One region of the Marinobacter sp. MBR-99 genome, then DNA from elsewhere that is predicted to be linked to it. Evidence: predicted binding sites of a transcription regulator. Region 1 holds the regulator's gene; each other region holds the start of a gene.
What was found. Region 1 encodes FliA, which starts transcription of late flagellar genes. Its sites were predicted from a motif close to CTAAAGTTTNNNNNNNNNNNGCCGNTAA; they were not measured.
Positions count from the first base shown of each region.

Region 1 (7,529 bases):
AGGCGCTCGGCAAAAGCCGGGGTAAAACTGGCAGGCATGTGCTGCACCAGCACAATGGGAGCCGGGAACGACGCCGGCAGTGCGGTCAAGACCTTCTGCAGCGCCACCGGTCCTCCTGTGGAAGTGCCAATTGCAACCACGCTGTAATGTCTTGGTGCGGCTTTCCGGGAGGGCCGCCTTGGCGTTTCCGGCTCGCGGGTCGGCTCTGGCTGGACCGGGGTTGAGCGGTCGCGGGTTACCGGTCTGGCGGGCCGCTCTGGAGGCTGCGGGGCAGCCGGGCGCGAAACCCCGGGACGCGGCGCTGCCGGGCGCGCAACCGGAGCCGCAGAACGACCGCTGGGCTTGCTGCCGGCCACGTCAAGAATCCGATCGATGAGGATTTTCTGAAGTTGGCTGGTATCCCGGGCAATTTCCTCGAAGTTCTTGGGCAGGAAGTCCACTGCCCCGGCTTCAAGGGCATCCAGAGTAACCCGCGCGCCCTCATACGTCAGAGAGGAGAACATCAATACCGGGGTCGGGTGCTTTTTCATGATTTCACGAACCGCCGAAATGCCATCCATCACGGGCATTTCGTAGTCCATGGTAATCACATCAGGGCGCAGCTTTTCGGCCAGCTCCACCCCTTCACGGCCATTGGTTGCCGCACCAACAACCTCGATCTGCCCCGAGGCCGTGAGGATTTCCGTCAGCCGTTTGCGAAAGAACCCTGAATCATCAACGACCAGGACAGAAACTGTCATCCATTTCTCCTAAACAATCCTGCATGTTGTCTGCCCTGGCACCGCTAACCGTAATGTTGAAGAAGGCTGGGTACGTCAATAATCAGGGCAATGCGGCCGTCACCGGTGATGGTGGCCCCGGCCATACCGGGCGTACCCTGTAACGCCCGCCCCAGCGGCTTGATCACCACCTCTTCCTGACCGATCAGCTGGTCCACCACAAATCCGACCTGCTTGGTGCCCATGGCCACAATCACCACATGGGCATTATCTGGTTCTTTCTGACCGGCCGCGCCATGCACCAGCCAACGCTTGATGTGGAACAGAGGAAACACCTTGTCACGAACCACAATGCATTCCCTGCCGTCGACAATATTGGTTTTTGACAGATCCAGATGAAATATCTCAACCACGTTCACCAGGGGCAAGGCGAAGGACTGATCGCCCAGCATGATCATCAGCGTAGGCATGATCGCCAGGGTGAGCGGCACCTTGATAATAATGCTGGTGCCCTTGCCCTGTTCAGACACGATGTTGATCTGGCCGTTAAGTTGGCCGATCTTGGTCTTCACCACGTCCATGCCCACGCCCCGGCCAGACACGTCGGATATCTGTTCCTTGGTCGAGAAACCAGCGGCAAAAATCAGGTTAAAACACTCGTTATCGGTCAGTCGATCTGCGGCATCCTGGTCGTACAGCCCCTTCTCCACCGCTTTTCGGCGCAGAACATCAGGGTTCATACCCGCGCCATCGTCAGAGATGGAAAGCAGGATATGATCCCCCTCCTGTTCCGCTGACAGGGTAACGGTGCCAGCACGGGGCTTACCGGCCTTTTCCCGCACCTCTGGCATTTCAATGCCATGATCAACGGAGTTTCTTACCAGGTGAACCAGCGGGTCGGACAGCGCTTCGACCAGGTTCTTGTCCAGGTCGGTTTCTTCCCCGTGCATCACCAGGTTGATTTCTTTCTTCAGCCCTCGGGCCAGGTCTCGTACCACCCGTGGGAAGCGCCCAAATACCTTTTTGATCGGTTGCATGCGGGTCTGCATGACCGCCGCCTGCAAATCGGTGGTCACCACGTCGAGGTTGGCGACCGCCTTGTGCATATGTTCATCTTCGCTCTCGGAACCCAGACGCTGCAGGCGATTACGGACCAGCACCAGCTCACCCACCATATTCATGATGTCGTCAAGGCGCTTGGTATCCACCCGCACAGTGGTCTCGGCTGCGGGCGCCGCATCTCTTGCCGGGGCGGCGGGGGCTGCCGGTTTGGCTTCCTGCTTGGCGGGTTCCGGTTGTTTTGGCTCCGGCTTCTTTGGCTCAGGCTTGGCCGCAGGCTCAGGTTTGGTCTCCGCTGCGGGGGCTGCACCAGGGCTCTTGCCTTTGCCGTGCAGCTCATCCAGCAGATTTTCAAACTCGTCATCGGTGATCAGATCATCACCAGTGGATGATTTTGCCGGTTCTTCTGGTTCCGGCTCCGGCGGGGTGTCGTTATCAACAACCGGGGGGCCGGCAAACTGGCCTTTGCCATGCAACTGGTCCAGCAGGGCTTCAAATTCGTCGTCGGTGATCTCGTCGCCGTCTGACCCGGCGTCATTGGCAGAGGTGTTTTCCGGTGCGGCCGCCGGCTGTTGCTCCGCACCTTTTTCATCGGCCAGGGCATCCAGCAGTTGCTCAAACTCTTCGTCGGTAATATCACCGGAATCATTGCCGGCACCCACGGCAGGTTCGGGTTCTGGCGTTGGCGTTGCCGGCGCTGCCGTGTCGCCTTCCGGCTTGGCAAGTTCATCCAGCGCGGCGATCAATTCGTCCGGAGCCGGCGTCGGCTCTTCACGGTTACGAACCTGATCAAACATGGCGTTGACGTGGTCCAGGGCTTCCAGCACCACGTCCATCAATTCGGAGGTAACCTTGCGCTTGTGGTTGCGAAGGATATCGAACACATTTTCCGCAGAGTGACAGCAGTTGACCAGCGCTTCGAGCTGCAGGAACCCGGCACCGCCCTTGACCGTGTGGAAACCACGGAAGATGGCGTTGAGCAGGTTGCTGTCATCCGGATGCTGTTCAAGATCTACCAGCTGCTCGGACAGCTTTTCGAGAATCTCGCCGGCCTCAACCAGGAAGTCCTGCAGGATCTCTTCGTCGGCATCAAACGCCATGCGTCACCCTCTATAATCGTTCAGAAACCGAGACTGGATAACAGGTCATCAACGTCGTCCTGCCCCGAAACTACATCATCACGCTCCTCAGCCTTGATCTGAGGCCCTACCCCTTTTTCGGCCGATTCTTCTTTTTCTTCAATCTGGTGCACGGTGCCGGTGAGCTGGTCCACGTGGCTGGCCATCACCACCAGGCCAAGCAGGTTCTCTTCGACTTCTTTCACAAGGGCCGTGACTTTCTGGATAACCTGCCCGGTAAGATCCTGGAAGTCCTGGGCCAGAAGGATTTCAGACAGATTGCTGTACAGGGTATCGGAATCTGTGGCCAGGCCCGCAAAGAAGCGATCAATGCGGCCGTACAGTTCCCGGAATTCTGCCGGCTCCATTTCCCGACGGCGCAACCGCTGCCATTCGTCTCGCAGGGCGGTCGCTTCGTCGCGCATGGTGTGCGCCACCGGCATGCTTTCTTCGACCAGGTCCATGGTGCGATTGGCCGCCTGGCTGGTCATCTGGACAACGTAGGCCAGCCGATCCGAGGCATCGGACATCTTGGACAAGGCTTCTTTCTGCTCGGCACTGCGGGCGTCTATCTGAAAATTCCGGATAGCCTCGTGCAGGCTCCGGGTCAACCGCCCCACTTCCCGATAGAGGCTCTGGTCGCGAACTTCACTTAGCTCGTTGATCACCGACATTGCCCGGGCGTAGTTACCGGAACTGATACATTCGGCCAACTCCGAACTCTGCTGCTGGAGCTTTTCGGTTACCTCCGGGTCGAGGCCCTGATGGTTCTCGTTCTTGTCAGTCATGACAGCCATCCGACCTCTGGTTACTGGATTCGCTCGAAGATCTTCTCAATCTTTTCCTTGAGAACGGCAGCGGTAAAGGGTTTGACGACGTACCCGTTAACGCCGGCCTGGGCCGCCGCCACAATCTGGTCACGCTTGGCCTCCGCAGTTACCATCAGCACCGGCAGGTTCTTCAGGTTCTCGTCTGCCCGCACCGCCTTGAGCAGATCAAAACCCGACATGCCTGGCATGTTCCAGTCGGTCACCAGGAAGTCGTACTTGCCGCTCCTGAGCATGGGCAAGGCAGTGTTGCCATCGTCCGCTTCATCCGTATTGGTGAAGCCAAGATCGCGCAGCAGATTCTTGATGATTCGCCGCATTGTGGAAAAGTCATCCACAATGAGAATTTTCATGTTTTTGTCCAATGGGACCTCCAGTCAGTAACACCCGGATTTCATTAAGCCTTTTGAAAGTCTAGCAGGCCGCTGCTTTAACCGCTTATTGTGTGTTGTTTGGCCGCGTTGTAAAGCGCCGGTTACCAAAATCTACACAGTTACGCGCCGCGCGGTCAGCGCCGGCCCGGTTTATTCTGGCTCGTCTTCCCGCCAATCGGACAACCGTCCCCTGAGACGAAGGGCCGCCTGGCTATGAATCTGGCTGACCCGGCTCTCGCTGACGCCAAGCACCGCGCCAATTTCCTTCAGGTTGAGCTCTTCCTGGTAGTAGAGGCTCAACACCAGCTTTTCTCGCTCAGGAAGCTCCTCAATTGCCTCTGCCAGGCTTTTCTGGAATGCATTTGATGCAATGCCATCCAGGGGATTATCGCTGGCCTCTGTTTCTTCTATCGGCAGCTCCCCGGATTCATTGAGCTCATCAAGGCTAAAAAGTCGGCCACTGTTGGCGTCTGCCAGGGAGGCATGATATTCCGACAGGTCAATGCCCAGCTCTTCGGCAACATCAACATCCTGGGCCTCGCGCCCGGTGCGGTCTTCAACCGTCTTGATGGCTGCCGCGATACGGCGGGCATTACGGTGAACGGAGCGGGGAACCCAGTCGCCCTTGCGGATTTCATCCACCATGGCACCGCGGATACGAATACCTGCGTAGGTTTCAAAGGTGGCACCCTTGCCGGTGGAATAGCGTTGCGCAGCTTCCAGCAGGCCGATCATGCCCGCCTGCATAAGATCTTCAAGCTGAACCGAGGCCGGCAAACGGGCCATCAAGTGTAGGGCGATTTTCTTGACCAGCGGCGCATGCTCCTCAATCAGCTGAGAGGGGCCTTTTGCGCCAGCCTGATGGTAGATTCCCAGGTTTTTCGCCAATGTCATGTATCCGATTTTCTTGTAGGACTGGATTCAGATCAGACTTCGACGAGCCGCTCCACGAAAAACTCCAGATGCCCTCTTGGCGATGATGGCAGCGGCCAGCTGTCCACTTTCTCTGCCAGGGCACGGATCGCCAGCGACGCCTTGGCCCGTGGATAGGCATCCAGAACGGCCCGCTGCCGCTGAACGGCTTTTTTGACGGCTTCGTCGTAAGGCACGATACCTACATATTGTAGTGCTACATCAAGGAAACGCTCGGTGACACGGGTCAGTTTTTCATACAGATGCCGACCTTCCTGCTCATTTCGCACCTGATTCGCCAGAATACGGAAACGGTTGGTACCGTAGTCGCGATTCATCAGCTTGATCAGGGCATAGGCGTCGGTAATCGAGGTAGGCTCATCGCACACCACCAGCAGCAATTCCTGGGAGGCCCGCAGGAAACTGACGACGGACTCGGAAATACCGGCTGCGGTGTCAACAATCAGCACATCAATCTGGTCACCCAGCTCGCTGAAGGCGTTGATCAGCCCCGCATGTTCCATCGGGCTCAACTGGGTCATACGCTGGGTGCCGGACGATGCGGGAACAATCTTGATACCACCCGGGCCGTTGACCAGAACGTCCTTGAGGTCGCACTCGCCACTGAGCACATCCTGCAGATTGCGATTGGCGGTAATGCCCAACAGCACGTCGATATTGGCAAGGCCAAGGTCTGCATCCAGCAACACCACCCGCCGGCCTTTCTGGGCCAGCGCGATACCGAGGTTGACGGACACATTACTCTTGCCGACACCGCCCTTGCCGCCGGTAACCGCAATCACCTGAACCGGATGTGGTCTGCTCATACTGTTATCAGTCTCTTACTGCGTTCTTGTGTGGGCACAAACGGCAGCGCACCGGCTGTACCACCGGGCCTCAGGCCCCTTCTGCAACGGCCTGGCCGTGCTGCATTGTTTTCAGGCGTTCTACGCCCAACCGCACCAGAGGAATGGCCTCTGCCCGGTGCAGGTCTTCGGGAATCTTCTGGCCATCGGTATACCACGCCACTGGCAGGCCGGTTTCCATGACAAAGCCCAAAGACTCACCCAGTGTCAGCGCTTCGTCAATCTTGGTCATGACGCAGCCTGCAAGGTTTGCCATCTTATAGCAATGCCACACGGATTTCATGATGCGCGGCTGGCTGGTGGCAGACACGACCAGATGGGTACGGATATTGTGATCGCTCCGGGCCAACTCCGCCAGCTGTTCCTGATAACCGCGATCCGAGCTGGTCAGCCCGGCGGTATCAATCAGAACCAGGTGCCGATCTGACAATTCGTCCAGAATGTCATCCAGGGAATGACTCTCGTCCACAACCCGGACCGGCACATTGAGAATACGGCCAAACACGAATAGCTGTTCATGGGCTGCCACCCGGTAGCGATCGGTGGTGACCAACGCCAGGGAATCCGGCCCATGCTCCAGTACATATTGGGCTGCCAGCTTGCCAATGGTGGTGGTCTTCCCAGACCCGGTTGGCCCCACCAGCGCATAGACGCCGCCGGCCTCAAGCCAGTCTTCCCGAGCGGTACGCACGCCGGTGGCCAGCATCTTCAGGGATTGCTTCCAACCGTCTTCCAACCTGCCGGCACGATGCTGACGGGACAGAGAGGTTGCCAGCTCCGCGCCCAGACCAAATTCCTGCAGCCGCTCGGCAAGCCTCTGCTGAACTGCATTGGATGCCGCGACTGCAGGATTCTCGGTTACCGAGGTACGGCCGCTGACCATCTCTCTCAGGGAGTTGATTTCCGCTCTCATGCTCGCCAACTCATCCGAGTAGCCCGCCGCTGGCCGGCCACCTGCATTGCCCACCGAGGTCGACCCGCCGGCCAACTCACCTGACCAGTCGGCAGCCGGCCGATCGTCAGCCAGTGCACGATCATATTCCGCGCCGACACCCGCCCGCTTCTCCCGCACTTCGCGAATGCGACTGCGTGATCGGTTCAACTCTTCTTCCAGCCGACGATGCTGGTCTGCCTGCAGCTCCGCCAGGCGCGAGCCGTTGGTGGCCTGTGCCGCTTTCTCGCCAAGGCGCTGGCGTGCCATATTTTCGTCATAGTCCAGGGCCGTCACAATTTCGACGCCTCCGTCCACCCGGCGATTGGACAAAATAACGGCATCCGGTCCCATCTCATGACTGACCTGTTTCAGGGCTTCGGCCATGGTCTTTGCAAAAAACCGTTGTACTTTCATAGCGCTTCATCCTCCACCGGCGTGCCCGAATCGGGTGTTCGCCTTGCCCTGCCGGCCTTACTGACCAACAGAGGCGACTATCGTGATCTGTTTGTTATCCGGAATTTCCTGGTACGAGAGCACATGCAAACGCTCTACCCCATAACTGGCAAACTTTGCCAGCACTGGCCGCAAGGGCCCGGAAACCAGAAGAATCGCCGGCTTGCCCAGCATTTCCTGGCGCTGAACACTGTCCTGAAGGGACCGCTGCAGCTTTTCCACCATATTGGGCTCAAGCACCAGGCCAATATCGTCCTGTCCGCCGGA
Region 1 is NZ_JBEPPY010000002.1:96,019-103,547, forward strand. It holds gene ABIE59_RS02240 (protein-glutamate methylesterase/protein-glutamine glutaminase) at 1-740, opposite strand, end outside; gene ABIE59_RS02245 (chemotaxis protein CheA) at 785-2,878, opposite strand; gene ABIE59_RS02250 (protein phosphatase CheZ) at 2,899-3,684, opposite strand; gene cheY (chemotaxis response regulator CheY) at 3,705-4,088, opposite strand; gene ABIE59_RS02260 (RNA polymerase sigma factor FliA) at 4,248-4,991, opposite strand; gene ABIE59_RS02265 (MinD/ParA family protein) at 5,024-5,836, opposite strand; gene flhF (flagellar biosynthesis GTPase FlhF) at 5,907-7,223, opposite strand; gene flhA (flagellar biosynthesis protein FlhA) at 7,281-7,529, opposite strand, start outside.

Region 2 (7,529 bases), on a different contig from region 1:
AAAATCGCCCAAAGACTCGACTCAAAAAGATACCTATCGGAAGTGGGTCTGCATCACTTGCGGCCATATCTACGATGAAGCTCTCGGAGATGAAGCCGAAGGCTTCCCTGCCGGCACACGTTTTGAAGATATTCCAGACGATTGGTGCTGTCCGGACTGTGGTGCCACAAAAGAGGACTATGTCCTCTATGAAGACTAATAATCCGATTTAAAATAACAACAGTCTCGTTCGGAAAGAGGTGATTTTATAATGCAGATTGCTAGTCTGGCGGAGGTTGGGCTGCCCAATGTGTCAACCAGCGATACGATTGATTCAACGTTCGCGGCCCTAAAGCGGGCACAACTTGCGCGTCGCGGAAGTTTTACCTTAGAGGCTCGAATAGCGCAGCTCGACCAGCTGCGGGATTCAATTAAACGCTACGAATCAAACATCATTGCGGCTTGCGCGGCGGACTTTCGAAAACCCGCTCCAGAAGTCAAATTAACTGAACTCCTGCCGGTGCTTCAGGAAATTCGACACACTAAAAAACACTTGCGTAAATGGATGCGTCCGAAGCGAGTGGCTGCATCCATTGGTGTTTGGGGTACGAGGTCTTATGTTCGGCCAGAGCCAAAGGGTGTGTGTTTAATTATCGCGCCATGGAATTATCCTCTCAATCTTGCGCTCGGACCTCTCGTCTCAGCGTTGGCTGCGGGGAACGGAGCTATCATCAAACCCTCGGAAATGACACCCCACACCTCAAAGGTGATTGCCAACATTGTCGCCGAAACCTTCCCCCCCGATCTTGTTTCGGTGATTGAAGGCGATGCCGCTGTAGCCCAGAAACTGTTGGCCCTGCCCTTCGACCACATATTCTTCACTGGTAGCCCTGCGGTAGGCAAGCTGGTCATGGAGGCTGCTGCCAGGAACCTTTCCTCAGTGACACTGGAGCTGGGCGGGAAATCCCCGACCATCGTAGGCCCGGATGCCAACATCAAGAAGGCTGCCCGATACATTGTCTGGGGGAAGTTTGCCAATAATGGCCAGACCTGCATCGCCCCAGATCATGTTTTTGTGCACGTTAATATCGCAGATCAATTCAATGAAGCACTTAAAACGGAAATTGGGCGAGTCTATGGAAAAACACCAGAAGCCCAGAAATCGACCGCCGACTATTGCCGGATTGTAAATCGACGTCATTTCCAGCGAGTTTCAAACCTGATAGATGATGCCAAAAACAAAGGTGCAAGAGTCTTTGAAGGCGGTGTTACAGATGCTGAAGAGAATTTTATTGCTCCGACGTTGATTTCAAATGTATCGAGCGACATGGATATTTCACGTGAGGAGTTATTCGGCCCGATCTTACCCGTTATTGAATTCGACGATATTGATCTGGTTATCAAGAAAATCAACGATAACCCTAAACCGCTTGCGCTTTACATATTCGACAAAAACGAGGCTTTTGCCACGGATATTATCGAGCGAACGAGCTCCGGCGCTGTAGGAGTCAACCTTACAGTTGTGCATTTTCTACATCCGGGCCTGCCGTTTGGTGGAGTTAATAATTCCGGGATAGGGGCGGCACACGGTGAATACGGTTTCCGCGCTTTTTCGCATGAAAAGGCGTTGATGGAGGATAAACATTCTCTTATGCATCTTCTTTTTCCACCCTATACAGCCTGGGTCCGGCGTCTTATAGAGGCTGCTGTTCGTATTCTGGGCTGAGCATAATCCAATAACAAGAGAGTCACTATGTACGATTACATTATTGTTGGCGCCGGGTCGGCTGGCTGTGTATTGGCTAACCGACTGACTGCCGATCCCTCGAAGCGAGTAGCGTTACTTGAAGCAGGGCCAAAGGATAAGAGCCCGCTCATACATATGCCTGTGGGTATTGCACTTCTTGCCAATAGCAAGCAGGTGAACTGGGCCTTCGAAACCGAGCCTCAGGAACATCTCAAGGGGCGCCGTCTGTTCTGGCCCCGGGGTAAAACTCTTGGCGGCTCCTCCTCCATCAACGCCATGGTCTACATCCGGGGCCACAAAGCCGATTATGAACACTGGGGTCAGGCTGCCGGAACCGACCTTTGGGGATGGGACCGCGCATTAACATTGTTTCGCCGACTGGAAGATAACGAACGTTTCGGACCGGATGCTTACCACGGCAAGGGCGGTGAACTCAGCGTAAGCGATCTGAGATCGGTCAATCCGTTAAGTCGGGATTTTGTTCGCGCCGCTTCCCATGTGGATGTCCCGGTGAACACGGATTTCAATGGCGAAACGCAAGAGGGACTGGGCCTCTACCAGGTGACACAAAAAAATGGTCGGCGCTGGAGTTCGGCGCAGGCGTTTCTGCGTGGCGCAGAGAAACGGCCTAACCTCGATGTGCTAACGGACGCTCGGGTAACCCGGGTGGTAATGGATGGCCAGCGGGCGGTTGGGGTGACACTGAACCAAGGGGGCGAATATCGCCAGCTCAGACTCAATAATGGCGGTGAAGTCATTTTGTCCGGCGGGGCGGTTAATTCACCACAGCTACTTTTGCTTTCCGGAATCGGTGATCGCGAAGAGCTTCGGAAACACGGAATCCCTCTGGTCCATCACCTTCCTGAGGTGGGCAAGAATCTGGTCGATCATTTGGATATTACGCTGATGCACGCGGCGAACTCACGTTTGCCTATTGGTGTTGCCCCCAGCTTCCTGCTTCGGGGAGTGAGCGCACTTTTTTCCTATATTTTTGCGCGACGCGGGTTTCTCACCAGTAATGTAGCCGAGGCAGGAGGCTTTGTTAAATCCAGCCCTTCGTGTGAACGACCGAATGTGCAATTCCATTTTTTGCCAACTTTTTTGAAGGATCATGGGCGAAAAGTGATGACCGGGTATGGCTACACCTTACACATTTGCGATCTGCTGCCCAAAAGCCGGGGTTTTATTGGACTGAAAAGCCCTGATCCATTAGCCGATCCGTTGATTCAGCCCAATTATCTGAGTGACCCCGAAGACATCAAGACAATGATTTCCGCCGTTAAATTCGGGCGACGAGTACTCGCGGCACCGACAATGGCTTTGCATAGTAAGCGAGAAGTCATGCCCGGAAACTCTGTGTCCTCGGACGATCAGATTGCGGACTTTATCCGGGAAAATGCAGAGACTATTTACCACCCCGTTGGCACTTGTCGTATGGGCGCGGATCCGGATTCAGTCGTTGATCCGGAATTAAAAGTCAGAGGGATTGAAGGGCTAAGAGTTGTCGATGCCTCGATAATGCCCAGTTTGGTTGCCGGTAACACCAACGCACCCACCATGATGATTGCCGAAAATGCAGCCGACATCCTCTTGGGAAATGTTTAGGTTCAAACCCGGATTATGCCTTCTACATTGGACCTTAATGACGCCAGATACTCGCGTCAACCAACTACAAAAACGACAGGAGATAAACGTGCTTGGCCAAATGATGAACATGGAGCTCACCGTGAATTCCTTGATCGACCATGCTGCTCGCTACCATGGAGACGCTGAGATTGTGTCGATAGGAACGGATGGAAATCCCAGTCGATCTGACTGGGCAACTGTTTCGGAGCGGTCGCGACAACTTGCGTCAGCGCTTCGAACGGCAGGCTATGTCCAGGGGGATCGGTGCGCGACCATTTGTTGGAATAACGTGGGGCACCTGGAATGTTATCTTGGCATCTCTGGTGGCGGGATGGTGTGTCACACCATTAACCCGCGACTGTTTCCAGAACAACTCGTTTACGTTATCAACAATGCTCAAGACAAAGTCATATTCTTTGACAAAACGTTCCTTACCATTGTTTCAAATATCCGAGACCGACTGGAGACGGTTGAGAAATTTGTATTGATGTCCGAACCGGACGAAGAAATTGCAGCGCAATTTCCAGGCTTGTTGTTTTATGAAGAGTTTCTCCAGCGAGGAACGCCTAACGCGAATTGGCCTGAAATCGCCGAAAACCAGGCCTCAAGCCTCTGCTATACATCGGGCACCACCGGAAATCCCAAAGGGGTGCTCTATTCACACCGCTCCACCGTTCTGCACGCGCTGGTAGCTGCTCAACCCGACGCACTGAATTTATCGGCACGGGACGTGGTGATGCCGGTTGTTCCTATGTTTCACGTAAATGCGTGGGGGGTACCCTACATTACGGCGATGGTTGGAGCCAAACTGGTGTTGCCTGGTCCTGGCCTGGATGGGCAAAGTTTGGTCAAGCTGATCGATTCAGAAAGCGTAACGATTGCGCTGGGTGTGCCTACGATTTGGCAGGGACTTCTCTCGGCTTTGGACGAGCTTGGCTCCTCGGCACAGTCGCTTAAACGGACGGTGATAGGGGGTAGCGCTTGTCCGCCCTCAATGATGTCGGAGTTTCGTGGTAAGTATGGCGTAGAAGTTGTCCATGCATGGGGAATGACAGAAACATCACCGATCGGAACCGTCAACGCACTGCTGTCGAAACACAATACTCTTTCGGAGGAAGGAAGAAACAAAATCCGTGAAAGCCAGGGACGGCCTCCCTACGGGGTGCAGCTCAAAATTGTAGGAGAAGACGGTCATCAACTGCCCGAAGATGGCATTGCTCAGGGAAATCTCCGCATCCGTGGTCATTGGGTGGTAGCCGATTACTTCGGTGTTGAACCAAATCAGACTCTTGAGGAAGACGGTTGGTTCGAGACAGGTGATGTTGCTTCGATCAATGATGATGGATTTATGACAATACGTGACCGCTCAAAAGATATTATTAAATCTGGTGGTGAATGGATATCTACAGTCGAATTGGAGGGAATCGCAATGGGCCATTCTGCCATCAATGAAGCTGCCGTAGTGGCGGCCTCCCATGATAAATGGGACGAACGACCGATCCTGTTGGCAGTAAAAATACCCGACGCAAATATTACTGAGGAGGAACTTCTTGCTCATTATCAGGGGAAAGTCGCCAAGTGGCAGATCCCGGATCGCGCGATCTTTGTGGAAGGATTGCCACGCAATGCCACGGGGAAAGTATTAAAAAACAAGCTGCGTTCTGAGTATGGGGAAGTATTAGTCAATAAACCGGCAAGCTAGCATCAATGAGTGGCATTTGTGTTACGAAAAATTGCAGTTTTACCTAAAGCCAATTTGTTTTAATACCAAAAAGGATAATAAAAAAATGAAACCTAAAATAATTAGTAAAGTCTCGTTAGTGGCGTTCCTTTTACTTTCACTTGCTGCGAGCCTGGCCAACGCTCAATCTGAGCCGGTTTACAGTAGAGGCGACTGGGTGGTTGGACTGAATGCCACTAGAGTTTTAACCGATGAAGATTTGCGATCAGCCTCTGCGGGGGGTGCCCCCGTTCCAAATTCCAACCTGTCTATTAACAACGATACGACCGTTTCATTCGACGTGTCGTATTTTCTGAGTAATCAGCTGGCATTTAACATTTTTGGCGGCATTCCCGCTAGTGCGGACCTCCAGGGCGAAGAGTCTCTCTCCGGTCTTTTTCTTGGTCAAACAGATTATGGTCCGGTAATTCTTTCGCTTCAGTATCATGTCTTAACGGGTAGCAACTTCTCTCCGTACTTTGGAGCGGGTGTAGGACGGATTCTCTTTTTAGATGAGAAGGATCGCGCACTAACCGACTTTGATGTTGAAGATACTTGGGCCCCTGCCGTTCAAGCTGGTTTTCGCTGGAAGATGCATAATAACTGGTCGGCAAATTTTGATGTAAGATATGCGCCTTTTAAGGCAGATATCACCGGTAACTTGGGCCCTGCCCCTGTTCAGGCGAAAGTGAGAGTAAACCCCACTATCGTGGGTATCGGTGTCGCATACCACTTCTAAGTAAAGAATCTGGGGTGGGTCTTGCCGCTAAAGTTTCCCTGCGATCGGTCGATGCGAGCGAGAGGTTGATACGCATCAGGTGGTAACACCTCCGATTGCAGACGTTTTCTTTAATCAACTAACAGAACCGTTACCCATGATTGACTCTATAAAGCAATGGTTCGGACTGATACGGCACCGGGTCTATTTCCTTGTCGGACTGGGCGTCGTGGTGACCCTGTTGGCTGGCTCGGTGTCGTTCTTTGTGTTCAACACGCTCGATGTGGTGACTTTGATCTCGAGGGCTGAACGAACCCATACGGTTAACGTGTTCAGGGCGAGTTCCAGTCTGCACCAGTACGTCAATACCAACAATGAGAGTGACTACCAGAAATTCGAGGATCGTCTCAGACGCGCGCTGGCCTACAGCGCTTTGTTCTCGGCGACGCCGGAACTCCTTGAAACCAGCAGCACCTCGGAGTTCGCACGAAAGATACAACAAACGTTCCAGGAAGTGAGGTACCCTGACCAGGCCCGCGCCCTAATTCTGCGGCTCAGGATCCTGAAGAGTAACCCAATCGCCCAGCGTCTGGTTTCCCTGTCGGGCGAAGCCTCCGAGATATCGGAGCAGATACTCGCTCTGGCGGCCGAACTCAGGAACGCCGCCGATCCCTCGCAGCGGGAGGAGATCATCCAGGAAATCGATGCCAAAGAAAGACAGGTCAACGAAGTGGCGCATCAGTTCTCGGAACTTACGGGAAATCTCTCGCAGTTCGCGATTTCCCTGGCCACGACAGTTCTCTTTGCCGTATTGATCCTGGGGATGCTGGTACTCAGTATCGTGGCGTGGCTGGTTGTCCGTCCCATGAACCGCTCGGTAAATCAGGCGGTGGAGACGATTCAGAGCCTTGCCGAGGGTCATCTCGACTCGAGGCAGTACACTGCACCTGGAGAAATGGGGCAGATCCTAGAGGCGACCAACTGTCTCCAGCAACAGCTGAGCCGTGTGGTCAGCGAAAGCCATACCATCTCCCAGACCCTGGCCAGCAGTGCCGAAGAGCTGTCGGCAACGACAGACGGCCTGCTTCAGGGCGCCGAGGATCAGTCGCGGGGGATCGAAGCGGTCAACGGCTCCGTTCAGCAGATGTCGGACAGCGAAGCAACCGTCGCTGACAAAGCCAGGGAAACCCGAGACGTATCGATGCGGACTGAAACGCTGGCCAGAGCAGGCGGGGACAGCGTCAGCCGGGCGGTAGCGGGAATGAGCCGCATAGAACAGGCGGTGAGCCAGTCCTCGCAGACAACGGAAGCTCTCTCCCAGGCCAGCGCGCGTGTCCACGAAGTGGTCAACACAATCCAGGCCATTGCCGAACAGACCAATCTGCTGGCACTGAATGCGGCCATCGAGGCGGCCAGGGCCGGAGAGCACGGCCGGGGCTTCTCAGTGGTTGCCGATGAGGTGCGGGCGTTATCAACACGAACCCAGGAGGCCACGCAGGACGCCGCCAAAGCTCTGGAAACGATCGAGACGCAGGTTTCTCAGGCCACAACATCCATGGAACTCTGTCAATCGGAAGTCCGTGAGGCACTGGATGTCACTCAAGAGCTGGAACAGGCGTTTCAAGGTATCATTGCTTCATCCAGTGACGGTCGTTCACACAACGAAGACATCGCAAAAACTCTCCAGGAAAATGCCAAGCGGGCCCATCTGATACTGGACCAGGTCAGTCGTATAAGCC
Region 2 is NZ_JBEPPY010000030.1:4,442-11,970, reverse strand. It holds gene ABIE59_RS20020 (rubredoxin) at 1-199, shown strand, start outside; gene ABIE59_RS18985 (aldehyde dehydrogenase family protein) at 251-1,705, shown strand; gene ABIE59_RS18980 (GMC family oxidoreductase) at 1,733-3,331, shown strand; gene ABIE59_RS18975 (long-chain fatty acid--CoA ligase) at 3,432-5,054, shown strand; gene ABIE59_RS18970 (OmpW/AlkL family protein) at 5,140-5,811, shown strand; gene ABIE59_RS18965 (methyl-accepting chemotaxis protein) at 5,948-7,529, shown strand, end outside.
Region 2: the regulator FliA is predicted to act here: its motif matches at 5,839-5,866, upstream of ABIE59_RS18965 (methyl-accepting chemotaxis protein).

Region 3 (7,529 bases), on a different contig from region 1:
ACCTGCCTGACACCGCCTGAAACCTGGGATGGCACCGTGGCCGTGCAAAAGGCGCTGTCCTGTGTGTATCGCACCGGGCAGCGTTTTGGCGTTAACTACCTGATTGACGTGCTGCGTGGCTCTGAGAACGAACGCATTCTTCAATCTGGCCACCAGGCCATCTCCACTTACGGTATTGGTACCGAACTCTCGGCTAACGAATGGAAATCGGTATTCCGCCAGCTGGTTGCCAACGGTTACCTGCGGGCAGATCCGGAGGGTTATGGCGCCTTACAGCTCACGGAGCAGTGTCGCCCGCTGCTGAAGGGTGAACAGGCTATCGAGTTACGCAAAGACCCGGTGGCCAAAAAATCCGCATCGTCCAGATCGGCCGGCAAACGCTCGGGCCCGGCACTACGGGAGCAGATTACCGACCAGGCCGGTTGGGATGCGTTACGGGCCTGCCGGAAGGAACTGGCAGATAAACAGGGTGTGCCGCCTTACGTGATTTTCCACGACACAACCCTGTTCGATATGCTGGAACGCCGCCCGGAAACCCTGGAGCAACTGGCAGAGGTCAGCGGCGTAGGGGCCGCCAAGCTGGAGAAATATGGCGAGATCTTCCTGCAAACCCTACGGGAAATTGCTCAGTCCTGAGGCTTGAACCCCTTCTTGCGCACCCGGTAATGGGCCAGCGAGGTGGCCACGTGGTTACCCTCTTTGTCTTTCAGCTTGCCTTCCAGGGTGAACTTTGCCCGGCCGGTGGCATCGGCGTCCGCCAGAATGGCGGCAACCGCTTCCGGCGCCAGTGAAAACTCGACCGTAACATCCGAATTGGCCGGCTGCAGAAACTCCAGGGTCATTTCCTTGAGAATAGGCGTGTAGGCGGGCCCCAGGTCAAACAGCGACAGCACACCACCCGGAATCTCCGCCACCAGGAAATAGGCACCGGCGTACAGGCTGCCAAAATGGTTCTTGTTGCCCTTGAGCTTTATTTTCGCCCGAACATAACCGGGGCGCATCTCTTCGACACTGAAGCCGTTTCGCGGGGCAAAGGGAATGGCGAGTCCAATCAGGCGGTTAACGGTGGCGTAGCTACCGGTTTTCTTTAGCCATTCAACAGGCTGCAGAAGCGTGGCTTTCGGGTCGCTCGCCGTTACCCACTGGCCAGCGGTGCCGATAAGTGTATCAATGAGTGCCATATTCGGGGCTCCAGAGAATGGGTTTTCGGGATCATTGCAGCCGAACGCGCGTGCTTCAAGAATCTTTTACAGTATTTTTGAAAGTTGTCCGGTTTAAGTAACCGATTCTGTTCTACAGTTAGGGGGCGCGCCACTTAAGGAACAAGGCATTGGTTGCAGGAACTCGTTTTATTCATCGTTATCTACCGGGGTTTCTTCTGGCCCTGTCTTTGTCGACGCCTGCTCCAGCCATTGCGAGCGAAGCGGATGACGAGCGCACTTTTATTCTGTGGTACCGAAATTACGACAACCCAGCTATCCGGTCACTGGTCGAGCTGGCGCTGACCAAAACGTCGGAATACGGCGACTTCAAGGTCGTTCGCAGTGAGGAACTGAGCCAGGGCCGGGTACTTCGAGAGTTGGCCAACAATAATAACCGGCTGGTGGATATTGCCAATGTTGCGACCACTACTGAACGGGAGGAATTTCTCAATCCCATTCCCTTGCCGGTAGATGGCGGCTTGCTGGGCTTTAGGGTGTGCTTGGTATTACCAAAGCATCTGCCCCAGTTCGAGGGCATTCAGAATATTGACGATTTGACGTCACGGAACATCCGGATTGGCCAGGGCTCCCACTGGCCAGACACGCCGATTCTCGAGGCTAACGGCCTGCAGGTCGTTACGCACACCCGCTATGAAATTCTGTTTGGTATGCTCCGCAACGAACGTTTTGAATGCTTTGCCCGTGGCGTTGGTGAAGTATTGTTTGACCTTGAACACAATCGGGCAGACGATCTGGTCATCGAACCCAATATTTTGTTCGCCTACCACATGCCATCCTATCTTTTTGTCGCTCCAAACGACCAGGAAGCCGCCCATCGGTTACAGCTGGGAATAGAGCGCGCCATTAAAGATGGCAGTTTTGCCGTTTATTTGAAGCGCTGGTTCGGTCGCGCAGTGACAGAGCTCGGGCTTGAGAAGCGCAAAGTGATTACCCTGGAGAACCCGTACCTCAGCGAGGAATCCATGTATGTGGGGCGGCACACTCTGGAAAACCTGCGCCGCCGGCTCGATTATCTGAGCCAGATTGCCTCACCTGATTGAAAGGTTGTAACCCGCTGGCCGTCCATGGCCAGCCTCTTCTATACGCGGAAGCGGGTCACTTTTTCATTCAATGTTCTGCCGATGGTTTCAATGTGCCCGCTGTACACATCGTTTTCACTGGCGGCTTTGGCTGCCTCCTGGCCCTGGTCCGCAATCCGGGTAATGGAGGCATTCAGCTCTTCGGTAACCGAGGTTTGTTCCTCTGAAGCCGTGGCAATCTGAGACGTCATCTGGCTGATGGCGGTGATGGCCTCGGCAATCCGGTTCAGGGATTCCATGGCGTCCTGGGCTTTTTCCATACTGACATTAGACACCGCCGTTGACGCCTTCATAACTTCCACCGCATCGCCGGCGCCTTTCTGCAGACGCTCGATCATGTTATTGATTTCCTCAGTGGAAGACTGGGTTCTCTGGGCCAGGTTGCGTACTTCGTCTGCCACCACCGCGAAGCCACGACCCGCTTCCCCTGCCCGTGCGGCCTCAATCGCGGCGTTCAGTGCCAGCAGGTTGGTCTGTTCTGCTATGCCCTGAATAACCTCCAGCACCGTTGTAATGGATGACACATCCTTACCCAGGGTGTCGATGACTTCAGCCGCTGCGTTAACCTCATTGGAAAGCTTCTGCACCGCATCCCGGGACGCAGTTACCGTCAGCAACGACTCGCGGCTCTCCTGATCGGCATTCTCAGCCGCTTCAGCCGTTTGCTGTGCGTTCTGGGCGATTTCCCCGGCAGCAGCAGACATTTCATTGATCGCAGTGGCGATCATATCAATCTCGCTCTGCTGGCTCTCAACACTTGAGCGGCTGGTGCTTGACGTATTGCGCAGGGCGGTGACATTCTCGTCCAGCTCATCGCTGCCCTCCTTCACCTCCCTGACAACCTGCTGGATATTTTCAACAAAGCGGTTAAAGCTCTGAGCCAGCGTACCGAATTCGTCAGACGCCGAATCATCCAGTCTGCGGGTCAGGTCTGCCTCACCAGAAGCAATGCTGGACATGGCACCGTTCAGGCGGCGCACCGGCACCATCAGCAATCGTATTCCGAAATACAGCGCCACAAGAGCGATAATCAAACCCACCACAGCGATAACAAGACCACCCACGCGGGCTTCGACAATCGGAGCGTTGATCAGATCCTCGTTAACAAAGGTCACAAGGTACCAGTCCACAGCCCGGGCATCGGCTATCGAATGCAAGCTGACACTCCAACGGTCTCCGTCCATATCAAACTGATGCTGGCTGCCATCAAATGTGGGCCGCTGGCCGATAATGTCTGAAATATTATTTCCAACCATCGTCGAGTCCGGATAGAAAAGCACAGTTCCTTTCTCGTTTACCAGCGCGGCGAATCCGGTATCCGCCAGCGTAATGGTCGATAACATGCGGTCAATCGTGCCAAGCCCGATATCCATGCCGGCAGCCCCTTTGTACAAACCGGATTTGATCGGCGCCATGGCCGAGATAATGGTCGCACCGGTGCTTGCATCCTGATAAGGCTCAGTGAACGACGAGCGCCCCAATCGTTGGGCTCCCTGATACCAGGGGCGGGTTCGGGGGTCATAGTCAGGTGGCAACGTCGCTTCCACCTCAGGGCTTCTCATCAGCATCCGGCCATCCTCTGTACCGGCATAGACATCCATGATATTGCCGCCGCGCGTCATTGCTTCCATCAAGGTTCGGGCCATATTGTCGGTACGGATACTCTCAAGGGCGCTGGCCGTTGCCTCAGCCATGTCGAGGCGAGTGTTGAGCCAATCGGAAATACTGGACGTACTCTGCTCAACCGCATCGGCCATTAACGCCTCGACATATCGATCCGTGGTTGATCGAAGCCTGACATCCGTTGCCACTGTCAAAGCAGCCATCAGCATTACGATGAGCGCGCCAACGGCGATGAGCAGTTTCTGAGAAAATGAGAATTGCAAGGCGAATTCCTCCAGTAAAGCTGAAGCCAATCAGTCAGCATCGCATCAATTATAGATGTGAATTAATTGACTAACGGCAATTTGAGCGAAGTCTTTAGAACTCTTTGATAGAATGGACAAACAGGCGTTAAATGCTGCCATATTGAAGGAGACACACCCGATGGCCCACGAAGAGCTCCATCTGAATCTGCGAAACCTGACGCTTGAAGACTACAGCCAGCTACAGGAGCTGATGGACGAGGTTTACGACGATATCGGTGGCGCTTGGCCAAAGGAAACCATCAAGGCCTTGGTAGAGCAGTTCCCTGATGGCCAGATCTGCATTGAAGATAGCGGCCACCTGGTAGCCGTGGCGCTGACTGTTTGTGTGAAATACGAGCGGTTCAGTAACCCTCACGCATACGATGACCTCATCCTCCGAAATGAAAAAATCTGGCATAACGCTAACGGCGATTCACTCTATGGCCTGGACGTATTTATCCACCCTGAGTATCGGGGCTACCGCCTGGGCCGTCGTCTCTATGAAGCCCGGAAGGAACTTTGCCGCTCCATGAATCTCAGGGCCATTCTGGCCGGCGGGCGCATCCCAAACTACTTCAAGTATGCCGAACAGTACACGCCGGAAGAGTACATCCATCGCGTCGACCGCAAAGAGATTTACGATCCGATTCTCACCTTCCAGCTGTCCAACGATTTTCAGGTAACCCGGTTGATGCACAAATATCTTCCGGAAGATGAAAAGTCGCTGGGTTATGCCACCTTGCTGGAATGGCGGAACATCCTGTATACCCCGCCCTCCTCGGTGCTGAACGTGAAGAAAACCCAGGTTCGCCTGGGTGCGGTGCAATGGCAGATGCGGGAATTTACCTCGGTTGAGGAAGTGCTCAAGCAGGTAGAGTATTTTGTCGATGCGTTGTCCGACTATAAAAGCGATTTTGCCCTTTTCCCGGAATTCTTCAACGCGCCCCTGATGGGCCTGACCGACCAGATGGATCAGACCCGCGCTATTCGTTTTCTTGCCGGGTTCACCGAACAGTTCCGCAATGAAATGTCGGAAATGGCGGTCAGTTACAACATCAACATCATCACCGGCTCCATGCCCCTGATCGAGAACGACCGGGTTTATAACGTGTCGTACCTGTGCCACCGGGATGGCCGCGTGGACGAGCAACGCAAGATCCACATCACGCCCCATGAACGCCGCGACTGGGTGATTGAAGGCGGCGACAAGTTCCAGGTATTCGATACAGATGCTGGCCGGGTTGCCATTATGATCTGCTACGACATCGAGTTCCCGGAGCTCGGGCGCGTAGCTGCCAGCCAGGATGTGGACATCATCTGTGTACCCTTCTGGACCGACACCAAAAACGGCTACTTGCGGGTTCGCCATTGTGCCCAGGCCCGCGCCATCGAAAACGAGTGTTATGTGGTGATCACCGGCAGTGTCGGCAACCTGCCCAAGGTAGAGAACCTGGACGTCCAGTACGCACAATCCTCCGTATTTTCACCGTCTGACTTCGCATTCCCGCACGATGCCGTGATGGCGGAGACCACACCAAACACTGAAATGATCATGTTCTCGGATATGGACCTGGAGAAACTCAAATTGGTACGTAACGAAGGCTCAGTCACCAACCTGAAAGATCGTCGTGTTGATCTGTACGAATTGAAAACCAGATAACGACCGCATCTGGCCCCCTTTGCGGGGGGCGGATGTTGAACTATTCCATGAAAGGGTTACGGTAGACAGCTGATGGCATTGCCAAAATTAAATAGCCCGTCTATTGTTTAATTTATGCTCAAATAATCTGGCTGATCTCAGAGGCAGAGAAAGCATTTCATGAACGAAGAACTACCGGATCTTGTTGCCCGTTTCCGCGTACGCCATGGCCTGTTTCGCAAGGAAACCGTGGAAGCTCGCCTTTATGAGCTCGACAGCTACGGCTGTGTGATGAAAACCGATAAGCTGTTCAAGCCCGGTGATACCATTACACTCGACCTCATTATGGATATGCCGTTTGAAGAAATTCGCGCCGAGGGTGTTACCGGACTGGTTACCGAAAAGAGAAAGCACTGTAGCAACTTCTTCTACTCGATTGATTTTTTTCAACTTGAATCCGGAGATAACTCCCCTCTTTCGGACAAGCTACGCCGTATTCGTGAAGTGCTTCTGAAGAAGCAGAGCCTCAAGTCCAGACGAAGCTCGAATACGACAAACGGAATGAGGCAATTGGCCTGATACACCGTTCCACCGTTCTATCCCCCTCTGTAAGGAGACGCCCTATGGCAAAGAAAGCCAAACCCAGTGTTGATAAGATTGTCAAAAAAGTGAACAAAGAGTTCGAGAAAACCACGGCTCAGATTGAAACACTCATCAATGATGCCCTGAAACAGTTCGACCACCTGCAGCATCAGGTTCAGGATCCGGTTCGTAAACTGCTCAAGGAAATGGACGAACTCCGTGAGCGTGAGGTAAAGCGCTTTAATGAAGAGTTCGAACGCCGGATGAACGAATTCCACGAACTGCAGAGCTCATTGCTGGACAAGCTGGGTATTGCAGCCAAGGAATCGGGCAAAGACGTCAAGAAAGCCGCAGACACCACCGCCAAGAAGGCCACTATTGCCGCTAAAAAGGCAACAAGTGCAAAGCCTGCGGCCAAGAAGCCAGCTGTGAAAAAGCCGGCTGCCAGCAAGGCCAAACCTGCTGCTGCCAAAAAGCCTGCAGCAAAGAAACCGGTAGCAGCCAAAACCGCCAAGCCGGCGGACAAATCTGACCTGACCCGCATCAAGGGTATTGGCCCGGCAACGGCAAAGAAAATGAAAGATGCCGGCATTACATCCATCGACCAGATCGCCAACCCGAGCGATGCCGATAAACAGAAACTGGAAGCCTTCAAGAGCATCAAAGGGTTCAGTGAGCTATCTGCTGAAGCCAAGAAAGTCATCTGATGCAAACACCCGATCAACCTGTATTACGGGACATCGTCCTGGTAGGTGGCGGGCACAGCCACGTCGGGGTCCTCAAGCGATTCGCCATGAATCCGGTCCCCGGCGTTCGGCTCACGCTCATATGCCGTGATACCCACACCCCCTACTCCGGCATGCTGCCCGGTTATGTGGCGGGGCATTACAGCTATGACGATGTGCATATTGATCTGAGCCGACTGGCAGAGTACGCCGGTGCCCGGTTCTACCGTGCGGAAGTGTCTGGCATTGATCGTGCGGCAAAACGGGTGATCTGCAAAGGCCGCCCGAATGTTCCCTACGATATCCTTTCGATCAACATCGGCTCCTCTCCCCGGGTTTCCGAGGTAAACGGTGCTGCGGAACATGCGGTACCG
Region 3 is NZ_JBEPPY010000001.1:327,531-335,059, reverse strand. It holds gene recQ (DNA helicase RecQ) at 1-636, shown strand, start outside; gene ABIE59_RS01610 (PaaI family thioesterase) at 627-1,181, opposite strand; gene ABIE59_RS01605 (transporter substrate-binding domain-containing protein) at 1,331-2,263, shown strand; gene ABIE59_RS01600 (methyl-accepting chemotaxis protein) at 2,302-4,188, opposite strand; gene ABIE59_RS01595 (GNAT family N-acetyltransferase) at 4,349-5,869, shown strand; gene ABIE59_RS01590 (hypothetical protein) at 6,029-6,427, shown strand; gene ABIE59_RS01585 (helix-hairpin-helix domain-containing protein) at 6,472-7,137, shown strand; gene selD (selenide, water dikinase SelD) at 7,137-7,529, shown strand, end outside.
Region 3: the regulator FliA is predicted to act here: its motif matches at 4,259-4,286, upstream of ABIE59_RS01600 (methyl-accepting chemotaxis protein).

Region 4 (7,529 bases), on a different contig from region 1:
GCGGTCAGGCATTGGTTGCACTGTCTTCCCGGGGCTCGTCAGCTTCAGTGGCTTTGATCGCTTCCAGGCGATAGCCGCGCTGGTAAATGGTCTTGATGCGGAATCCGTTCTCCGGGTTTACACCCAGCCGACGGCGTAACCGGCTCATGTGGGTATCAACGGTCCGGGTGTTGATATCCCGGGCAAGGCCCCACACGCGTTCCAGCAGCATCTCGCGGGTCAGGAGCCGGCCCTGGTTCTGAAACAGGAACAGGGTGAGGTCGAAGTCCTTGTCGGTCAGGGTAAGCGGTTCACCGTGCAGCAGGATGATTCGTTGCCGGGTGTTAACTTCAAACGGACCGTAAACCAGCACTTCTTTGTCGCTGTCGGGGTTGCTGCGGCGGGCCAGGGCATTGATCCTGGCGGTAAGCTCGGCCGCCCGGGCTGGTTTTGACAGGTAGTCGTCGGCGCCGGCATCCAGCGCCCGGACGATGTCGGCCTCGCTGTCCCGCTGGGTCAGGAAAATGGCCGGAATGGGCCAGTCCAGCTGGGCGCGCACGTTCTCCAGCACGTCGATACCGGTCATGTCTGGTATCTGCCAGTCCAGAATCATCAGATCATAGCTGCGATGCAACACGGCACTCAGAAAGGATTGGCCGGTAGGGAAGCTGTCACAGTGATGACCTTTCTCGGAGAGAACGCTTTGAATGTGTTGCGCTTGTTCGTGTTCGTCTTCCAGCAGAGCAATGCGCATTAAGCTTGGCCCTCGATGATGTTTCCGGTTTCGTGGTCTTGGCACAGCGCGGAGTGAAAATCCGGTGCATTACAGGCCAAGTATCCCAAAAAATGAGACTGCGTTCAGTAGTGATATGTAGATTTCCGTAACTACAGCGCAGGTTTGCCGTTGGCGTCATTGACTGTTTGTCGGCAGGCAGGGAAATTACTGCAGCCCCAGAACCAGCCTTTTTTGCTTTGGCGCCTCACCAGGGGCGAAAAACAGTGTGGGCAGGGAATGGGTTTCTGTCCGGTTCCGTCTGCCGGTGCACTATCTTCCAGGGGGCGCGTACCTTTGCATTTCGGGTAGCGGGTGCAGGCAAAAAAACGTCCGAATTTTCCTTCCCGCTCGATCATGGGCGCCCGGCACTTTGGGCAATGCACAGACGTTTCGCTTGCAGGAGTTCCGGTCGCATCGGGCGCCCGATGAATGAATTCGCGGATCTCCTGCTTTAGCGACTCCAGAAACGCCCTGGGGTCGTCTTCGCCGCGGCGGATGCTCTCCAGTGTTGCTTCCCAGACCGCTGTACGGTCCGGGGTACGGATAGTGTCCGGCAGCGCCGCAATCAGCGCCTTGCCTTTGTCGGTGGCGCGGATGAATCGCTTTTCCCGGTACAGGTAATCTCGCCGGAACAGTGTGTCGATAATGGCGGCTCGGGTGGCTTCCGTGCCCAGGCCATCGGTTTCCCTCAGGGTTTTACGCAGTTCCGGGGCCGCCACGAAGCGGGCGATGTTGGTCATCGCCGACAGCAAGGTGGCATCGGTAAAGTGCTGGGGTGGCTGGGTTTTGCGTTCGGTTACCGTGGTGTTGCTGCAGGTGACCGGCTCACGACTCTCCAGCCTTGGCAGCGGAGGTTTTTCCGGCTCGTTGTTGTTCTCCCGAAGTTTCAGCTCCAGGGCTTTCCAGCCGGGGGTGAGTATCGCCGTCTCGGTGGCCCGGAATCTGTGTTCCTGAACCTGCACCGTCAACTTTCCCTCGCGGTGAACTACATCCTGGGCGAACTGCATCAGGTAGTAACGGCTGATCAGGTTATAGACCTTTTCCTCGGCGGCCGTCAGCTTGCCATTCGGGGTAGGGCGGACGGTTGGAATGATCGCGTGGTGGGCGTCTACCTGTTTGTCGTTCCAGGCCGCGGAGCGCCGGTTGCTGTCCAGTTGCCCTGTGAGCGATTCCAGCTCGCCGGATACCCGGCTAATGGCGCGAATCACCTGCTCCCGTTGATGAAAATGTTCCTCGGGCAGGTAACGGTTGTCGGACCGGGGGTAGGTGATCAATTGGTGCCGTTCATACAGGTTCTGGGCGGTGTCCAGCACGTCTTTCGCACCCATCCGGAACAGCCGCCCGGCTTCTATCTGCAGTGCCGACAGGGACAGCGGCAGGGGCGGTGGCTCGGGCCGGTCTCTGAAGCGGGACTCTACGATGGTGCCAGGCCGACCGTTCACAGCATGGGCAATTTGCTCGGCCACGTCCCGGCTGAGCAGGCGTTTCTCTTCGTCCAAGTGGTCCTGGTAGGCCTCATCCGGCAGCCAGCGGGCGGTAAAAGGGCGTTGGTCTGCGTCTTCTTCCGATGCGTGGAATCGTCCTTCCACGCGGAACCAGGGTTTAGGCTCGAAGTTCTCGATGGTGTTATCCCGCTCAACAACCAGGCCAAGCACCGGTGTTTGTACTCGGCCAACCGAGTAAACGCCGTCCTGACCCTGTTGCTGGTAGCTCAGGGTGTAGAACCGGGTAAGGTTGATACCGTACAACCAGTCGGCCCTTTGTCGTGCCAGGGCGGAATGGGATAGCCGGCGAAATTCCTTGTTGTCTCTCGGTGCCTGAATGGAGCGCGCAACGGCGCTGGGGGTCAGGTCGTTAATCAGTACCCGTTTGACCGGAACGGTGGTGCCAACGTAGCGCAGCACTTCGTCGACGAGAAGCTGGCCTTCTCGGTCGGGGTCGCCGGCGTGGGTGATCACGTCGGCCTGCCGAATCAGGGATTCGAGCACCCTGAGTTGCTGTTTTACGCTGTCTTTGGGGGTGAGCTGCCATTGTTCGGGGAACATGGGCAGGTCTTCCTGGCGCCACTTTTTCCAGGCCGGGTTGTAGCTGGCGGGCTCGGCCGGTTCCAGCAGATGGCCGATGCACCAGCTGACAGTGGCGGCGCCCTGGCCGCTTCCGCAGCGAATCCAGCCCTGGCCTTTCTGGTGCGGGCCGGGGAGGGCGGCGGCGATGGCTCTGGCCAGGCTTGGTTTTTCGGCTATGTACAGGTGCATGGTGTTGGTGGTTCGCTGAGTGGCATCGGAATGTGTCTGTTTGGGGCTTTTGTGTCAAGGGCTTCGGGCTTATCGTTTGTTGTGTAGTAGACTGGTTGTGTTGGGGGAGGCGGCTGTGGTGGAAGCTTTCCCAAAAGACGCCGTGAACCCGTCCATGGGGGCTTGGTGTTGCCATCCCTGGCAACACACACTTTTGGGAAAGCTTCCACCACAGCCGCTTGAGACTCCGTGCACTTCGCCCGGTAGAGAGCGCTTTCGGGCGCCCTGCAAGCCGCCGCGATAGTGCGAGTGGTCATTTGAGAAGTTGGAGCAGAAGATTTTTTATGAAAGTTCAGAACGCAATTGAAGCAAAACTCAAAGACGGTTTTGCCGCGCAGCTGTTGGCGGTGGAGAACGAGAGCCATATGCATTCGGTGCCGCCGAATTCGGAAACCCATTTCAAGGTGACGTTGGTGTCGCCGGATTTTGCCGGACAGATGAAGGTGAAGCGGCATCAGGCGATTTACAAGGTGTTGGCCGATGAGCTGGCCGGGCCGGTTCATGCCTTGGCGTTGCATTTGTATACGCCGGAGGAGTGGGCGGCCAGTGGTCAGGCGGCGCCGGATTCGCCCGGTTGTATGGGCGGTTCGAAGGGCGATGACGCCATGGCCGCGAAATTGGGACAGGGAGTGAATTCATGAGTCAGTTTTTCCAGATCCATCCTGAGAATCCGCAGAAGCGGTTGATCAACCAGGCAGTTGAGATTCTTCGCAAGGGTGGGGTGATTGTGTATCCCACGGATTCCGGTTATGCGCTGGGTTGTCACCTGGGTGACAAGCAGGCGGCGGATCGTATCAAGCGTATCCGGAAGCTGGATGACAAGCATAACTTTACGCTGGTGTGCCGGGATTTGTCGGATATTGGTGTGTACGCCAAGGTGGATAACACGCAGTACCGTTTGCTGAAGACGTTCACACCGGGGCCGTATACGTTCATTCTGCCAGCCACCAGTGAGGTGCCGCGTCGGTTGTTGCATCCCAAGCGTCGGTCTATTGGTGTGCGGGTGCCGGATAACGAGATTGTACGGGAGCTGCTGGGCGAATTGGGCGAGCCGATCATGAGCAGTACCCTGATTCTGCCCGATGAAACGGAGCCGATGACCGATCCCTATGAAATCCGGGATGTTCTGGAACACGAGCTGGATTTGATCATTGATGGCGGGTTCTGCGGGATGGAAGCGACCACCGTGGTGAACTTCCTCGGGGATGCCCCGGAGGTCACGCGGGTGGGTAAAGGTGATCCCGCACCGTTTCAGGTTTAACGGTCAAAGACCAATGCCACCCGGGTATCAGGCCCGGGTGTTCAGGTTGAAGGCATAGCGTTGTGCGCTGTTACCGAAGTCGGGTTGGCCGCTGTTGGCGTTGCGTTTCAGGCTGTCGTAACGGTGGATGACATCCTGTAAGCCGTTGAACTGCTGGTTGTCGCTGAGCAGTGAATCCAGCAGGGAGTTGTTTACCCCGTAGGCCTGGTTCAGTTTCAGGGCGTTGTCCATAAAGTGCAGGGTAGGTTCCGTCACACTCAGGCGGCTGAACGCTTCCCGAAATCCCCGGTTGTTGTTCAGATCCATTTCGATTCTTTCGCGCAGCTCGTCTGGCAATTTCCCTTCCACGACCGCATTCCCGTTTTCGCCTTTTCCCACGCTCAGCGCCGTTGCCGGGTGCAGGTTGTACTCGGCAAGTTTGTGCCGCAGGGTTTCGCGAACAAACGAGAGATCCTGTGCAACGGTTTGCTTGTATTGTCCCAGCGGGAGCTTCCGGGCTTTCAGGCTGCCGGGGTCCAGTTCTGCCTGGCCGGAAGGGGTGAAGCGGTCGTCACCGGGGCTGCCGGTGGCTTCGGGCTGTCTGGCAGCCGTGGGTTGTTCGTCGTTTGGTTTGGTGGTGGGCGCCTGACGGCTGTCCATGGCTTGCTGAAAGCGTGCGCTGGCTTGTATCAGTGATGTCAGCAAAGACATGGTGCATTTCCTCCTCGGCGGAAAAAAACTGCCGGAAATCCGTTAATGGGTCCTGTTGGTTGGTAGTAAGCAGGTTTTGGGCCAGATTGGTCCTGATGTAATGACGGACCCGCTGGAACGAAATGTAAAACTTTGCAACGAGCGTCATAGGGATGATGTCGGGCTGATCTGCGTCATATAAAAATTGATGTATGTCTATAAAGTTATGCCCGAAACCGCCGTCATAACAGATGGTTGTTCAGTTGATCTTCCGTTGCCGGGGTACCATGAAAAAACAACACTCAATCCGCTTTTTGCTGCTGTCGGCCCTGGCCGTGGCGTTCTCTGTCATTCTTGCGTTCACGGTTGTTTACAGCGCCCAGTCCCAGCGCGCGCATCTTGAGGAGTTTAGCCACAAGTACGTAGACGGGCTGGCGAAATCCTACTTTGACGGGCTCAACACCATGATGGTGACAGGCACCATCAACAACCGGGATGTACTGCGTGATCGGGCCAAGGCATCAGAGGATGTTCTGGATATCCGTGTAGTGCGCAGTGATCAGCTGAATGCCATGTACGGTGCCGGTAATGCGGAGGAGCGGCGTCGTGAACCGGAGGATGTGCGGGCACTGCGTGGCGAGCGGGTGGAGCTGTATTCGGCAAATGACCAGGGCCGGGTTTATACACTGATTGAACCGGTTGTTGCGCAGGCGGACTATCAGGGCGTGAATTGCCTTGGCTGCCACCAGGCCCAGGAAGGGGACATTCTGGGGGCTATTCGCGTGGATTACTCCCTGGCCCAGAGCGATGCCCGTTTGCAGCAGCAGTTACTGGTTGGCGGCGGAGTTCAGGTCGTCATTTTTGTGGTGATTTTCTTCCTGACTGCCCTGGTTCTGGGTCGGTTGGTGTTTTCCCGGTTGCGTCGGCTGCACGATCGGATGGATGAGATCTCCCGGAACTCGGATCTGTCGATCGAACTGGATGTTACCCGGAACGATGAAATTGGTTCCCTGTCCCGGGCCTTTAACCGAATGGTCGCGAAGATTCGGGAGAGCATGCATACGGTGATGGACAACGCCGCACAGGTTGAATCAGCGGCTCGGACCATTGCCAGCAAGGCGGAGACCACGGAGCGCGAAGTGCTGGCCCAGCGGGACAATACCGACCAGGTGGCCAGTGCCACCACGGAAATGGCAGCCTCTGCCGTGCAGGTTCGGGAGAATGCAGTCAATACCGCCCGTAAATCTGCAGACACAGCAAAGGCAGCAGAGACCGGTGAACAGTTGGCTCACAACGCCGTGAAAGGCATAGAGACGCTCAACACGGAGGTGCAGAGCGGTGCCCAGCGAATTGAGCAGCTGGATCAGCGCACCACCGAGATGGCGACCCGGCTGGAGCTGATTTCCGAAATCGCGGACCAGACCAATCTGCTGGCCCTGAATGCCGCCATTGAAGCCGCCCGGGCGGGTGAACAGGGCCGTGGGTTTGCGGTGGTGGCTGATGAAGTGCGCGCGCTGGCGTCTCGTACCCAGGCGTCCACCGAGGAAATTCGCCACACCATTGACGGCCTGAAGAAAGAGGTAGTGGATTGCGTGGGCACCATGCGCCACGCCTCTGAACTGGCGCAGCATCAGGTGGAGTCGATTCTGAAAGTCGAAACGGAACTGCAGACCATTGCGGCAGCCGTGCGCGAAATCACCGGCCTGAATGAAGAAATGGAAAGTGCGGCCAACGAGCAGAGCGATGTGTCGGAATCCATCAATCACAACGTGATTGAAATCAGCCGTTCGGCGGAGCAGACCTCCAGCGACGCCCAGGAAACCGCCCGCATTGCCGGTGATCTGCTGGCGATGGCGGAAACTCTGCGCAAGACCATCGAGCAGTTCCGTTTGTCACATAACTGATTCGGACTGCTGGCACCGGGGCTTCAGCCCCGGTGATCGGATACAAACGGATTAGTGGCTCGTTCCTGGCCGAAGGTGGACATGGGGCCGTGGCCGCAGATGAAGTTCACATCGTCCCCCAGCGGGAACAGTTTTTCCCGGATGGAATGAATCAGGGTGTTGTAGTCGCCTTTCGGGAAATCCGTGCGGCCAATGGAGCCATTGAACAGTACGTCACCCACCTGGGCCAGCTTTGAACCGCGATGGAAGAACACCACATGGCCAGGGGTATGGCCCGGCGTATGCAGCACTTCCAGGGTTTCATTACCAACGGCGACGGTATCCCCGTCTTCCAGCCAGCGATCAGGCGTGAATACCTCTGGCGCGGGAAAACCGAACATCTGTGCCTGCATGGCAAGGCCCTGAATCCAGAAGTTATCGTCCCTATGGGGCCCTTCAATCGGCAACCCGGCCGACTTGGCCAGCTCCGCTGTGCCGCCGGCGTGGTCGATGTGGGCGTGGGTAAGCAGGATTTTCTCCAAAGTTACGCCCTCGGCTTCCACCGCCGCCCGAATGCGATCAAGGTCGCCGCCGGGGTCCACCACCGCCGCCTTGTTGGTTTCGTTACACCAGAGCAGGGTGCAGTTTTGTTCAAAGGGAGTGACGGG
Region 4 is NZ_JBEPPY010000018.1:52,542-60,070, reverse strand. It holds gene ABIE59_RS15160 (FecR domain-containing protein) at 1-12, opposite strand, end outside; gene ABIE59_RS15155 (response regulator transcription factor) at 5-733, opposite strand; gene ABIE59_RS15150 (DNA topoisomerase III) at 865-3,009, opposite strand; gene ABIE59_RS15145 (BolA family protein) at 3,333-3,689, shown strand; gene ABIE59_RS15140 (L-threonylcarbamoyladenylate synthase) at 3,686-4,309, shown strand; gene ABIE59_RS15135 (hypothetical protein) at 4,337-4,999, opposite strand; gene ABIE59_RS15130 (methyl-accepting chemotaxis protein) at 5,266-6,882, shown strand; gene ABIE59_RS15125 (MBL fold metallo-hydrolase) at 6,906-7,529, opposite strand, start outside.
Region 4: the regulator FliA is predicted to act here: its motif matches at 5,197-5,224, upstream of ABIE59_RS15130 (methyl-accepting chemotaxis protein).